Regions from separate parts of the Streptomyces sp. NPDC048590 genome, predicted to be linked through region 2. Evidence: riboswitches for the same ligand, from Rfam matches in the RefSeq annotation. Region 2 holds a riboswitch; the other holds the start of a gene.
What was found. Region 2 has a riboswitch for thiamine pyrophosphate ahead of ACGFNN_RS06360 (purine-cytosine permease family protein). Riboswitches for the same ligand answer to the same signal wherever they lie in the genome.
Positions count from the first base shown of each region.

Region 1: linked by a shared signal. The riboswitch ahead of thiC (phosphomethylpyrimidine synthase ThiC) and the one ahead of ACGFNN_RS06360 (purine-cytosine permease family protein) in region 2 are both predicted to bind thiamine pyrophosphate.

Region 1 covers NZ_JBICWC010000006.1:65,280-72,481, reverse strand. Annotated here, with positions in the region: gene ACGFNN_RS18775 (cupin domain-containing protein) at 1-166, shown strand, start outside; gene ACGFNN_RS18770 (DUF5326 family protein) at 317-526, shown strand; gene ACGFNN_RS18765 (IclR family transcriptional regulator) at 863-1,630, shown strand; gene ACGFNN_RS18760 (SsgA family sporulation/cell division regulator) at 1,732-2,169, shown strand; gene ACGFNN_RS18755 (YibE/F family protein) at 2,260-3,615, opposite strand; TPP riboswitch at 3,687-3,828, shown strand; gene thiC (phosphomethylpyrimidine synthase ThiC) at 3,821-5,650, shown strand; gene ACGFNN_RS18745 (hypothetical protein) at 5,774-6,598, opposite strand; gene ACGFNN_RS18740 (metallophosphoesterase) at 6,780-7,202, opposite strand, start outside.
Region 2 covers NZ_JBICWC010000002.1:451,824-459,025, reverse strand. Annotated here, with positions in the region: gene ACGFNN_RS06365 (phosphocholine-specific phospholipase C) at 160-2,220, opposite strand; gene ACGFNN_RS06360 (purine-cytosine permease family protein) at 2,408-3,823, opposite strand; TPP riboswitch at 3,815-3,908, opposite strand; gene ACGFNN_RS06355 (maleylpyruvate isomerase family mycothiol-dependent enzyme) at 4,287-5,033, shown strand; gene ACGFNN_RS06350 (TetR/AcrR family transcriptional regulator) at 5,322-6,056, opposite strand; gene ACGFNN_RS06345 (nitroreductase family deazaflavin-dependent oxidoreductase) at 6,185-6,640, shown strand; gene ACGFNN_RS06340 (geranylgeranyl reductase family protein) at 6,624-7,202, opposite strand, start outside.

The DNA of each region.
Region 1 (7,202 bases), on a different contig from region 2:
GGTGTACCTCGTCGTCAGCGGGCGCGCGTCGATCACGGTGGGCGCGGAGACCACCCATGTGGGGCGGGGGAGCGTCGTCTATGTCCCCGCCGGCGTTCCGCACAAGTTCCACCACATCACCGAGGATCTCCGGGTGATGGTGGTGTTCTCCCCGCCGGAGGGCTGAGCGCCGCGGGGGCCGGGCCGTCGGGGCTTCCCCCGATGTTCCCTAGGGGATCGTTCAGGGGAGTTCAAGGGCTCCCGGCGCTCCGCCGACCGCCCGCGCGCCTCTAGCATCGAGGCAGGAACTCACAGAGACGAGGTAACGGCGATGGCGGTGCGGGAGATTTTCGCGGGGATGCCCTGGTGGGTGAAGTGGATCGCGGTGCCTCTCATCGCGATCGTCGTGTTCGGCGGCCTGATCGCCAGCGTGGTCGGGTTCGTCATCGGTCTGCTCTTCAAGGCGCTGGTCTTCGTCGTCCTCGTGGGTGGCCTGATCTTCGTCGTACGGAAATTCATGTCGTCGTCCGAGCGCAGCGACTGGTAGGGCGAAGAGCGCAGCAGGCCGGCCGTCGTCCTGTGCGCGGGGGTCGGTCACTCCTCGTACGAGGACGAACGGTGCACGGCCGCCCGGACACCTGTGGCAACCACGGATTCACCGATTAGCCCAGCTGAGCTAAGTCCAGATCGAAACCTCACTCGTGACTGTCCGTGCCGATACAGTGGCGTACCGCTGCCGCCAGCCGGGAAAAGACGGCTCGTCACCATCCTGCCCAGTGGTTTGTGCGACCGTCCGGTCTCCGGACCCCAGGCTCGCGGCGGGCCCGTGGGGGCGGCCCCCTCGGGAGGGCTGACGGCCCGTCACCATGCCTGGGGGTGACCTGTGACCACGGCATCGAGTACCGCTGTCCCGACGTTGATCGGTTCGGTTCAGCGTGCGCTGAGACTTATGGAGGCTGTGGGCACCCATAGGGACGGTGCGCCGGCGAAGCAGCTGGCCAGAGAGGCGGGTCTCCCTCTCCCCACCGCCTACCACCTGCTGCGGACCCTGACCTACGAGGGATATCTCCGCAGGGAGAACGGCGTCTTCCTCTTCGGTGACGCGGCCGAACGTCTCCGTGGTGGCCCCGCGACGCCGCGGCCGGGGGTGATCGTCGACTCGCTGGCCCACTGGGCCGAGGTCATCGGTGCTCCTGTGTACTGCGCCCTGTACAAGGACGGCGAGATCGAGATGGTGGCCGTGGCCGATACGCCCGCCGTTCCCGCGGTGCACGAGTGGGCGTCGTTCCGTGAGACCGGTCATGCCCACGCCCTCGGACAGTGTCTTCTCGGACAGCTCGACGAACGGGCGCGTGAGGACCATCTCGACCGCCATCCCGTCCGTCCCCTGACGCGCTACTCCGTGAGGGACCGTCAGTCGTTCCTGAACCGGCTGCGGTCGATGAAACATACGGAACCGGTCATTGAACGCCAGGAGTACGCGATCGGAACGGTCTGCGCCGCCATTCCGATCACTGTCGGTAGCGCCCTGGCCGCCATGGCCGTTTCACTCCCGATCCACCAAGAGGAACGGTTGCTCCCCGCAGTCGAACAACTACGCTGCGAAGTAACCACTCTCTTGCGCTCGTTCGTGTTCTCTATCAGTATCTGAAAAATCACTCCTTGTGATCTGCTATCGCGTGCACCACGATGGCGTCAATAGGGCCATGGGGGATCATTCCTGGCCAGTTTCATCTACTGCGGGGTTGAACGATGCGCGAGTCGGTTCAGGCAGAGGTCATGATGAGCTTCCTCGTCTCCGAGGAGCTCTCCTTCCGTATTCCGGTGGAGCTCCGGTACGAGGTCAGTGATCCTTATGCGATCCGGATGACCTTCCACCTGCCCGGTGACGCCCCCGTCACCTGGGCATTCGGCCGTGAGCTGCTGCTCGACGGTCTCAACAGCCCCAGCGGTGACGGTGATGTGCACATCGGTCCGACCGAGCCCGAAGGGCTGTCCGATGTGCACATCCGTCTTCAGGTCGGTGCGGACCGCGCACTGTTCAGGGCCGGTACGGCACCGCTCGTGGCCTTCCTCGACAGGACGGACAAGCTGGTGCCACTGGGGCAGGAGCACACGCTGGGTGACTTCGACGGCAGTCTCGAAGAGGCGCTGGGCCGCATCCTCGCCAAGGAACAGAACGCCGGCTGAGGAAGAAGGGCCGGCCGAACACGGAACGCCGCCGCTTCATGGCCGAGATCCGGGTGTGCCGGCTCACGGCCACGCGTACGAGGCCCTGTCTCACGCCTTGCGGCGTCGGCCTCGCCCGGTCCGCGCGGGTGCGGGAGTTCCGGCTTCCGCACCGGGCCCCGAGCGGTCCGCGGAGACCACCAGGGCCGCGAGCGCCGTCGTCACCGGTACCGAGGCGACCAGCCCGATCGACCCGACCAGGGTCCGTACGATCTCCTCTGCGACCAGTTCGCTGTTGGCCACCGTGCCCACACTGCTCTGGGCGATGGAGAAGAGCAGCAGCAGGGGAAGCGCAGCGCCCGCGTAGGCGAGCACGAGCGTGTTCACGACCGAGGCGATGTGGTCGCGCCCGATCCGGATGCCCGCGCGGTAGAGCCGGCGCGCCCCCATCGTCGGGTCGGCCTGGTGGAGTTCCCATACGGCGGAGGTCTGGGTGACCGTGACATCGTCCAGCACACCGAGAGATCCGATGATCACACCGGCCAGCAGGAGTCCGCTCATGTCGATGTCGGGATAAAGCCCGTGGATCAGGCCGGTGTTGTCATCCGTGTTGCCGGTGAGGCTCGCCCACCCGATGAACAGGGAGCCCAACAGGCCGATCAGCAGCAGTGAGATGAGTGTCCCGACCACGGCCACGGAGGTACGGGCCGTCAGCCCGTGGCAGGTGTACAGAGCGATGAGCATGATGGCGCTCGCCCCGATCACCGCGACGACCAGCGGATTCGAGCCCTGCAGAATCGCGGGCAGGATGAAGAGGGTCAGCACCATGAAGGACACGGCGAGCGCGATCAGCGCCATCAGACCCCGCATCCTGCCCACCACCACGACGGAGACCGCGAAGATCCCGGCGAGCAGTGCCATCGGGAGGCTGCGGTCCACATCCGTCACCGAGTACTGCAGGTCGCGGGGCGCGTCGGGCGCGTAGGCGACCACCACTCCCTGCCCCTCGTGCAGCTGGCGGGGGGCATCGGGCTGGATGACCTCGACGAAGGTACGGCCCTTGTCGTCGCCGGACGTCACCTCGACGGTGGCCTTCTTGCACTGTCCCTCCTGCTCGTTCACCGCCTCTCTTCCGGACGGGGTGGAGGTGTCGCCGGTGGCAGGCACCTGCGAGGCGTTGACGTCCGCGCAGTCCACCTGCACGACCTTCGTCACCCGGCCGTCCTGGGTCTGCCGGTCGAAACCGACGCCCGTGCGCTCGTGCGGAGGGGCGCCGCCGGGCCAGAACGCCACCAGACCGACCAGAACCGCAGCGGCGAAGGGGATCAGCACGGCGGCGATCACCTTGCGCAGGTGTTTCGACACGGGCGCCGCAGGGCCGTGGGTGTGGGAATGGGCATGTGCATGGCTCTGCGTGCTGCCTGATGCGTGGCCGTGCGGCTCGGGGGTGTTTCCGGGGGACGTCACCCGCCGATCATCCCAAGAACCGTGGAGGCCCTCTGGTCTCCACGCCACGAAGGGGGTTAGCGTGGAGCCACATCTGTACACGCGGGAGCTCGGAGCACCGGGCTGAGAGGGCGCTGACCTTCGTACATCCCTACGGGGGCTACGGGAAAGCTGCGCCGACCGCCGAACCTGTTACCGGGTAATGCCGGCGTAGGGAGAAGGTCTCATGACCACAGCGGACGCACGCACGCCTGCCTCGAAGCGGAACGCACCGCTCACGGCGGACACGGAGAGCACGGTCGGCTCCGTGGACACCGGGAGCGACGGGGCCGGGAAGTCCATCGGCTGGCACAAGGGTTACGTCCAGGGCTCACGCCCTGACCTCCGGGTGCCGGTCCGTCAGGTGCACCTCACCAACGGCAAGGACGTGACGCTCTACGACACGTCCGGGCCGTACACCGACCCCACCACCGACACCGACGTACGCCGCGGACTGGCCCCGCTCCGGGAGAACTGGATCATCGCCCGCGGGGACACCGAGGAGTACGCGGGCCGCCCCGCCCGTCCCGAGGACGACGGAGTCAAGCACACGTCTCCCCGCGGCGGTCTGCGCAACCTCGACGCGGTCTTCCCGGGCCGTCCCCGGCAGCCGCGCAGGAGCCGCGACGGCCGGCCCGTCACACAACTCGCCTACGCGCGGCGGGGGGAGATCACCCCGGAGATGGAGTACGTCGCGATCCGGGAGAGTGTGGAGCCCGCGGTCGTGCGGGAGGAGATCGCCGCGGGGCGCGCCGTCCTGCCCGCCAACGTCAACCACCCCGAGATCGAGCCGATGATCATCGGGAAGCGATTCCTGGTGAAGGTCAACGCCAACATCGGGAACTCCGCGGTCACCTCGTCCATCGAGGAGGAGGTGGACAAGATGACCTGGGCGACCAAGTGGGGCGCCGACACGGTCATGGACCTGTCCACCGGGCGGAACATCCACACCACCCGCGAATGGGTACTGCGCAACTCTCCCGTGCCGATCGGCACCGTCCCCCTCTACCAGGCCCTGGAGAAGGTCGACGGCCGGGCGGAGGAGCTGACCTGGGAGATCTACAAGGACACGGTCATCGAGCAGGCCGAGCAGGGCGTCGACTACATGACGGTGCACGCCGGGGTCCGGCTGCCGTACGTCCCGCTCACGGCCCGCCGCAAGACCGGCATCGTCTCCCGTGGCGGCTCCATCATGGCGGCCTGGTGCCTGGCGCACCACAAGGAGTCCTTCCTCTACGAGCACTTCGATGAGCTCTGCGAGATCCTCGCCGCCTACGACGTGACGTACTCGCTTGGCGACGGCCTGCGCCCCGGCTCGATCGCCGACGCCAACGACGAGGCGCAGTTCGCCGAACTCCGTACGCTCGGTGAACTGAACTCCGTGGCCAAGCGGTTCGGTGTCCAGACGATGATCGAGGGCCCGGGGCACGTCCCGATGCACAAGATCAAGGAGAACATCGACCTCCAGCAGGAGATCTGCGAGGAGGCGCCGTTCTACACACTGGGTCCGCTGACCACCGACGTCGCTCCCGCGTACGACCACATCACGTCCGGGATCGGCGCGGCCATGATCGCGTGGTGGGGTACGGCGATGCTCTGCTACGTCACGCCGAAGGAGCACCTCGGGCTCCCGAACCGCGACGACGTGAAGACCGGTGTCATCACGTACAAGATCGCCGCGCATGCGGCAGACCTCGCCAAGGGGCATCCGGGGGCGCAGGAATGGGACGACGCCCTGTCCGACGCCCGGTTCGAGTTCCGCTGGGAGGACCAGTTCAACCTGGCGCTCGATCCGGACACCGCCCGGGAGTTCCACGACGAGACCCTGCCGGCGGAGCCCGCCAAGACGGCGCACTTCTGCTCGATGTGCGGGCCGAAGTTCTGCTCGATGAAGATCTCGCACGACATCAGGCGGGAACACGGGGACGAGCAGGCCGAGATCGAGGCGGGAATGGCTGAGAAGTCGAGGGAGTTCGCCGCGGCGGGCAACCGGGTCTATTTGCCGATCGCGGACTGACCACATCCGGCGTTCCGGCAGGTCACGCGGGTGCCGTTCCGGCAGGGAGCCGGAGCGGCAGCCGGTGCCGTCCCCCTCGGCCCCCGCACGCGGACCCTCGGTCCCGCACGCGGACGCCGTCGGTCACTCCGGCTGGTGCTCGGGACCGCCGAAGTCGGGGCTGGTGAAGTCGGGGCTGGTGAAGGTGGGCCGAGGGCCGGCCGCGGGGCCGTCCTCCGGCCCGGAGAAGTCGGGTCTGCTGTAGCCGATCTTCGGGATCCGGTTCGCCGAACGGTGCGGGGTCCGTGAGGCGGGCCCCGCGGTCGGGTCGTCCAGCGCGTCGCGCAGGAAGGGCAGGATGCCGCGCTCCAGCAGGGCGTGGCGCCAGGCCTCACGTGCGCGCGCGACGTCCTCCGGCAGCTCCTCCTCCTCGTCCACGGCCGGCAGCGCGGTGGCGCCGTTGCGCAGGGCGGTGAGGAGGAGGCCGATCGCGGCGGCCAGGATCGCGGCGGCGGCGACGGCGGCGAAGAACCATCCTGCGGCGACCATGGTCCCGGCGAAGGCAGGGGCGGGGCTGAGGGCCTTCAGGGGGTAGCCGATCAGCAGGAATATCAGCGCGGCGGTGCCCGCGAGCAGTGGCGCCAGCACGGTGATCACCGCGAGCGTTCCGGCTCCCGCGGGGCTGGTCACGTCCGTGCCCGGGTCGAGGACGGACTCGTGCGCGTCGGCGGTGTCCGGGCCGCGCAGTTCGCCGCGCACCTTCACGTAGTGGTCGTACTCGGTGGCGGCGGCCGCGGTGATCAGGGGTGTGGCGTTCAGCGCCATCGTCCGCAGCTGTTCCGTGTTGAGACGGTCGCCCACGCCGTCCAGATCCGGTCGTTCATGAGCATGACGCAGCGCGTCGGCGAGGATCCGCTCGTACTCCGGGCGGTCCTCGGCCAGCAGGTGCGGAGCGCTTTTCATGTGCATCCCCCGATGCTCCGTAGGGCCTGACCGGCCGAGCGAGCCGGGCGATCGGGCGGAAACGGAGGAGAGCCTGCTACTGATAGGCCGATGGTAGAGCGCCTACGGCACAGGGTGACAGGGGGTTTCCGGAAATAGGCCCAGCCGTCGACCGAGTCAGGTCATGAAGCGTCTTCCCCGGAGGATGTCAGGCATGCAGGGGCAGTTGGACGACCAGAAGCGTTCCGGCCATGGTCACCCCGCCGTCCATCGCGATGGCCAGGCCGTCCGCGTAGACGTGCGGACCGTCCACCACGGGGCGTGCGGCCTCCTCGCCGTCCTCCGATCCGACCTCCCCGAGCAGGTACGGGATGGGGCTGTGGCCGTGGACGACGCGCTGACCGCCGTACGTCGACATCAGCTCGCGGACGGCCTCGGCGCCGCCTTCGTCACGGAAGGCGAACCGCTTGGTGAGCTTGCGGAAGAGGTCCCAGCACTCGTCGGCGTCGTTCCGGGTGAGGATGTCGTGCACGGTGTCGTTGACGTCCTCGATGGTGGACCCGTAGTCGAGGTAGGCCGTGGTGTCGGAGTGCATCAGCAGGTGCCCGTCCTCCTCGACCACCGCGTCGAG
Region 2 (7,202 bases):
CGCAGGCACATCCGGCCTCCGGAGGACGGTGGAAAGCGCGGACCGGGCGAGGCGCGAGCGGCGTGGACCGTGTCGCGCTCACCGTCTCGCCGGATCCGGCTGCCGTCCCGGCGGACCGTCCGGTCCGCCGGGACGGCAGCCGGGGCGTCCGAAGCCGCGTCAGGCGGTCCTGATCGCCGGGTCGGAGACGCCGGGTGCGCCGGTCTCCACGTGACCGGCGAAGCGGCGCAGGAAGCCCGTGTCGGAGTCGGAGCGGACCTCGACGTCGTACCAGCGAGCCGTCTTGCGCAGATCGAACGTGTGGGAGACGGTCGCGCCGGGGTTCACCTTGAAGGTCTGTGCGGCTCCGCCGTAGGCGTTGGTCACGGTGAGATGCACCGCGACCGGCGCGGAGTTGGTCATGTTGAGCCTCAGGTTGCCGTCCGCGGTGATGTGGCGGGCGGTGACCTCGGGCCCGGCCTTCGCCGCCGGGCCCCGCCAGGTGCGCAGGAAACCGTTCGGGCCCCAGACCGAGAGGTCGACGCGATTGCCGGTCGAAGCGCTGGTGCTCCAGGTGTCCGAGAGGGTCTTGCCTGCCTCGACGCTGTAGGGCCAGGGACCGTCCGTACGGTTTCCGGAAGTGCTGTGGAAGTGCGCGCCCAGGGTGGGGCCGCTGGAGAAGGTGAGGGTGAACTTGCCGGTGGACACTGTGGCCCGCCCATCCACGTAGGGGCTGTATCCCAGCGGCCGGGTGGGCTTGGAGCCGGGCTCCTGCCGCGGGAGGCTTCCCTCGGCCGGCGGGGTCGGGTGGTAGGAGGGGTGGCGGTTCTTGTCCGGCGGTGCGTATCCGGCCGTGGAGGGAAGAGCGGCGGGAGCGCTGTCCGCGCGTGCGAAGTCGAAGGCCGAGGTGAGGTCCCCGCAGATCGCGCGGCGCCACGGCGAGATGTTCGGCTCGCGCACACCGAAGCGCTTCTCCAGGAAGCGGATGACAGAGGTGTGGTCGAAGGTCTCGGAGCAGACGAACCCGCCCTTGCTCCATGGAGAGACCACGATCATCGGCACCCGGGGTCCGAGACCGTACGGACCCGCCGCGTAACTCGTGCCGCCCGGATACAGGTCCTTCGAGACGTCGGCCGTGGACAGGCCCCAGGCGGACGAGGCCGGCGGGTACGGCGGGACCACGTGGTCGAAGAAGCCGTCGTTCTCGTCGTAGGTGAGGAAGAGTGCGGTCCTCGCCCAGACCGCCGGGTTCGACGTCAGGGCGTCCAGGACCTGGGAGATGTACCAGGCGCCGAAGTTCGTGGGCCAGTTGGCGTGTTCGCTGAAGGCCTCGGGAGCGGCTATCCAGGACACCTCGGGCAGGGTTCCGGCGGCCACGTCCGCGCGCAGGCGGTCGAAGTACGTGCCGCCGGCCTTGACGTCGGTCCCGGTTCGGGCCTTCTCGTACAGGGCACTGCCGGGCCGGGCGTTGCGGTAGTTGTTGAAGTACAGGAGTGAGTTGTCGCCGTAGTTGCCCCGGAAGGCGTCACTGATCCAGCCCCAGGACCCTGCGGCGTCCAGACCGTCACCGACGTCCTGGTAGACCTTCCACGAGACTCCGGACGACTCCAGTCGCTCGGGGTAGGTCTTCCAGCCGTAGCCGGCCTCCTGGTTGCCGAGGACCGGACCACCGCCCGTTCCGTCGTTGCCGGTGTACCCCGACCAGAGGTAGTAGCGGTTGGGGTCGGTGGCTCCGATGAAGGAGCAGTGGTAGGCGTCGCACACGGTGAAGGCGTCGGCGAGGGCGTAATGGAACGGGATGTCGTTCCGCGTCATGTGCGACATGGTGGTGGCCGTCTTGGCCGGGACCCACTTGTCGTACTTGCCGCTGTTGTACGCCCGGTGGCCACCGGCCCAGTCGTGGTCCAGCCCTTCGAGGAACTGCATCCCGAGGTCGTCCACCTGCGGGTTGAAGGGCAGTACGTCCTTCGTCCCGTCGGACTGGTGGAAGACGGACCTGCCGTTGTCCTGGAGCACGGGCCTCGGGTCCCCGAAGCCCCGCACCCCCTTCATCGCGCCGAAGTAGTGGTCGAAGGAACGGTTCTCCTGCATCAGCACGACGACATGCTCGATGTCCTGGATCGTGCCGGTGGTGCCCCGCGCGGGAATAGCGGCGGCCCTCGCGATGCTCTCGTTCAGCATCGTGAGGGCCGCGGTCCCTCCGGCGATCCGCAGGAACCTGCGACGGTCGAGTTCTGTCATGGGAGAGGCCTCCTGGGCGTGGGGGGACAGCGGAATCATCCCAAGGACAGCGCTCTTCGGAGGCCCGGTGGAAGCGGATTCATGAAACCCGGCCGTACACGCGGAGAACGGAAGCGACCGGAGACGGCAGCCGGTCGGCGCCCGCGGCCCGGGTGACCGGTGCCCCGGCGTGGCGACCGGCCGCCGGTCAGGGGCGCCGCCGCAGCCGCAGCGGGGCGTAGAGCACCAGAGCCGTCAGGAAGGCCACGCCGTAGGCGAGGTCCGCGCCGTGCAGGGCCTCCGCCACCGGGCCGACGTACAGGCCGGTGCTCATGAACGGCACGGCCACGGCGAAGGCGGCGACGAAGGCGACGAGCGCCGGCCACCATGGCCGCTCGCGTGCGCTCTCGGCGGCGAGGTCGATCGGGGCTCCCCGACGGGCTCTGGCCCTCGCCGCCCAGTCGACCGCCACGACGGCGACGAAGCCGGGGATCCAGTAGCCGACCAGGAGCAGCACGTTCTGGAACCGGGCCGTGGTGTCGGCCGCGTGCATCCACAGCACCAGCGGGAACCCGAGCGCCGCGGCGAGGGCGGCGCCGACGGGGCGCGGCAGGCGCACCCCGATCGTCTGCAGCGCGAGGGAACCGCTGTAGTCGTTCATGGCGTTGCTGCACAGGGCGGCGAGCACCACGGCGAGCAGGCCGAACGCCCCGAGGGCGCCGCCGCCAAGAAGGGTGTCGATCCCCCGCGCCGTCTGATCGGTGAAGACGGAAGCACCCCACAGGCCGAGCGTCTGGACGGCCACGAAGGAGACGCTGATGCCCAGCAGCGTGTACCAGAACATGCGCGGCCGGGAGGTACCGGCAGGCAGGTAGCGGCTGAAGTCGCTCGCGTACGGAGCCCACGACAGCGACAGGCTCAGCGCGATCGTGAACGTCAGGACGAATGCGCCCGCCCGGTCGGCGCCGTGCGCGGCACCGGAGGCGGCGGGGTGGACACCGTCCGTCAGCTTGACCGCCAGCACGGCGAAGGCGAGGGCGAGGGCGAACGTCATCACCGTCTGGAGCCGGTGGATCGCCTCGTACCCCAGCACTCCGAGAGCGCCCTGAGCGGCCATCACGACCAGGACTCCCAGCCAGAACGGCCAGCCGCACAGTTGGGCCAGCGCGTCGCCGCCGAACAGGCCGATCAGGGCGTCCCAAGCGATCGAGGACAGCCACTGCAACGCTCCGGGCAGCACGACTCCGGGGCCGAACGCCAGCCGTGCAAGCGGCAGTTGACCGACTCCGGTGCGGCTTCCCCAGGTTCCGAGGTAAGCCGTGGGCGCCGCCCCGACGAGGGTTCCGAGGACGACCGCGACGAGCGCGGTGGTGAAGTCCAGGCCCAGTGCGACGCCTACGGTTCCGGTGAAGACCCCGGTCATGGTCAGGTTGGGGGCGAACCAGACGGTGAAGAGCCGACCGGGTCGGCCGTACCGCCGGTCCGCGGGGACGGGGGCTATCCCGTGCGTCTCGATCCGCAGATCACCGGGGGCGGCGGGCATGCGGCCGCCGAAGGCGGTCCGCGAGTACGGAGCTTCCCGCTCCGGGGTCGCAGGGTCGTTCTGCGCGTACGGCAAGGCCATGGAAGACATCCCTCCGCCAGTGCTAGCTGGTTCAGGTTCGACGGGTGTGTTCTCAGCCCCTCGTGGGGCACCCCGTGTCCGGTTCGCCGGTCAGGATAGCCGGAAGGCCTTCCGGCCTCGGTCGGCGGGGTGGCCGGAATGTGGCGAGGAAGATCTCTGAGCGGGAGACCGGGCCGGCGGGTGGGCGGGCGGGAGACAGGGGCCCGGTCGGGCGGGCGCAGGGGAGTCCGGGGGGCGCCGGTCGGGCGGGCGGGCCGGCAGACGAAGGGGAGCACCGGCCGCTTCCTTGCCGGTGGTTGGGCCCCGGACCGGGGGGACCGGGACCGGTCAGGTCGCGGTGTGGTCGGTCCGGCGGGGCCGCGTGCCGGGCCGGGGAGGGGCTCGCCCGGCTGCCGCGCACCCCGGACGGAGCCGTCCAACTCACCCTGGAATCCGGTGATCCCGCTCTGGCACAATCGCCCGCGTGGATACCCAGGAGCACCTGACCGCCCTGATCGCGGAAGGCGCAGCGCTCGCTTCCGCCGCCCGTGAAGCCGGGCTCGCGGCCACCGTCCCGACGTGCCCCGGCTGGCTCGTCCGCGATCTCGTGCGGCACACCTGCGTGGTGCATCGCTGGGCGACCGCGTTCGTCGCCGAGGCCCATCGGACCCCCCGCCCGATGGGCCCTGAGCCCGACCTGGACGGTGAGGCACTGCTCGACCACTTCGCCGAGGGTCATCTCGCGCTGGTCGAGACCCTCGGCGCCGCGCCGGCCTCCCTCGACTGCTGGGCCTTCCTTCCGGCTCCGTCACCCCTCGCCTTCTGGACCCGCCGTCAGGCCCACGAGACGAGGATCCACAGGGTGGACGCCGAGTCGGCCAGGGGAGGCCGCCCGACGGCCGTGTCACCCGCCCATGCGGCGGACGGCATCGACGAGTTGCTGACCGGTTTCCACGCCCGCGCCAAGAGCCGGGTGCGCACGGCCGCACCCCGCACCCTCCGGGTCCGGGCCGTCGACACGGAAACCGTGTGGACCGTGGCCTTGTCGGACGGCCCTCCGCGCACGGTCCGCGGAGCGGACGGCGAGACCACCCCGGCCGACTGCACGCTGAGCGGTACGGCGGAGGATCTCTACCTGGCGCTCTGGAACCGTCGGCCGCTCTCGTCCGTGAGCATCTCCGGAGACCCCGGACTCGCCGCGCTCTGGGAGAGCCACTCGGCCGTCGTCTGATCCCGGTCAGGCCCGCACCGAGGAGGGGTTCCGGGCGGTTGCGCGTACGTGCTCGGTGCGCGTACGGAGCGTGTCCCGGCCTCCTCGCCCGTCGTCTCCGTACGCCGGGCCCGCTCGGCATACGGAGACGACGGGAAACGCGCACCGGCCGAAGCGCCGGCGGGTGCCCGATGCGGCGTTCACCGCGTCCGGTCGGCACACACAGGTCGTCTCCGCGGGTGGGGTTGCCGGTTGCCGCAGAGGCCTCCGCGGGTGACTGCTCCCCGGGCATTCGCCGTCCGCGCGCTCTCAGGTACTCGTGGCACCCGTTCCCGAGGGGGACCCGTCCGACGGCAGCAGGCCCACCGACCGGCCGAGTTCACGGGCGGCATGGCGAAAGAGCAACTCCCGCTCCTCGACGACCCGGTTGAACTGACCGAACAGCTCGAAGGAGATCAGCCCGAAGAGCTGAGCCCAGGCCGACACCAGGGCGGCCACGACCTCGGGCGGCAGGTCGGGGGCGAGATCGGCGGCCATACGCGTGGCCTCCGGCCGCAGGGCGCCGTCGAGCGGTGGCAGCGCGAGACCCCGGTCATGGTGTGCGTCACGCAGAAGTCCGATGAGGACCTGACCCACACGGGACGCGGGACCGACGGTGTCCTGCGGGGCTGTGTACCCGGGTACAGGCGAGCCGTAGATGAGCGCGTACTCGTGCGGGTGCCCGAGCGCCCAGCTCCGTACGGCGCAGGCAACCTCGGTCCAGCGGGCGGCAGGGGAATCCACGGGTACGGCGCGCCCGGCGCGGGCCGACTCCGCGGCCTCGCCGATCGCGTCGTAGGCGTCGACGATGAGAGCGGTCAGCAGCTCGTCGCGGCTCGGGAAGTACCGATAGAGCGCGGAGGACACCATGCCCAGCTCCCGGGCGACCGCGCGCAGGGAGAGCTTCGCGGCGCCGTCCGCCGCGAGCTGCTTCCTGGCCTCGTCCTTGATCGCCGCGGTCACTTCGATGCGGGCACGCTCTCTTGCTCCTCGAATGGTGCTCATGGCACCAGTCTGCCACGAGAGCAGAGCACCGCACAAAAAAGAGAGCGGTGCTCTTGCTTTCGAACACCGCTCCGCTGCACACTGATCTCAAGCGAGAGCACCGCTCTCCGAATAGGCGGGAGCCAGCCATGACACAGCAGCCGTACTACCTCCGCGCGAACACCTCCGCCCAGCGGATGAACATGGTCATCGGCTGGCTCGCCCGCCGGGGCATCAGCCTGCTGGGATCGGCCGAGATGTCGGTCCGGGGCCGCAAGAGCGGCAGGATGCAGCGCATCCCGGTCAACCCCCACCGTCACGACGGCGCGCAGTACCTCGTCTCCGCACGAGGCCACTCCCAGTGGGTGCGCAACATGCGTGTGGCCGGTGGCGGAGAGCTGAGAGTGGGCCGGAAGGTCCGCACGTTCACCGCCGTCGAGATCGCCGACGACGACCAGAAGGCGCGGATCCTCCGTGCCTACCTCAAGCGCTGGGGCTGGGAAGTCAACCAGTACTTCCAGGGCGTCACGGTGAAGTCGACGGACGCCGAACTCCTCGCGGCCTGCCCGGACCACCCCGTCTTCCGGATCACGGTCGCGGGCTGACCCCGTCCGCGCTCCGCCGGTCCATCGCGTGCAGCGCCCGCTGCGCCAGCGGATGCGTCCGGACCAGCTCGGCGAGTGACGTCGTGCCCCGGGTGACACCCGCGAAGGCGTTCCAGGCGGGCCGGAAACCGGTCAGCACGGCGTGCAGCAGGCCCGGGCGGCGCTCGAACAGCTTCAGCATGCGGCGCCCGACGCTCATCTCCACCCCGAGCCCGGCCTTGATGGCGAAGGCGTAGTTGAGCGCCTGCCGGCGTGCGTCCACGGCGTCGTGCGACTCCGCGATCCGCACCGCCCACTCACCCGCGAGCCGCCCGGAGCGCAGCGCGAAGGAGATGCCTTCCCTCGTCCACGGCTCCAGAAGCCCCGCCGCGTCGCCACAGACCACGACTCTTCCCCGGGACAGCGGCGAGTCGTCACTGCGGCACCGGGTCAGGTGGCCGGAGGAGATCTTCGGCTCGAACCCGGCGAGGCCGAGCCGTCCCACGAAGTCCTCCAGGTACCGCTTCGTCCCCGCTCCGTCGCCGCGCGCCGCGATCACACCGACCGTCAGCGTGTCGCCCTT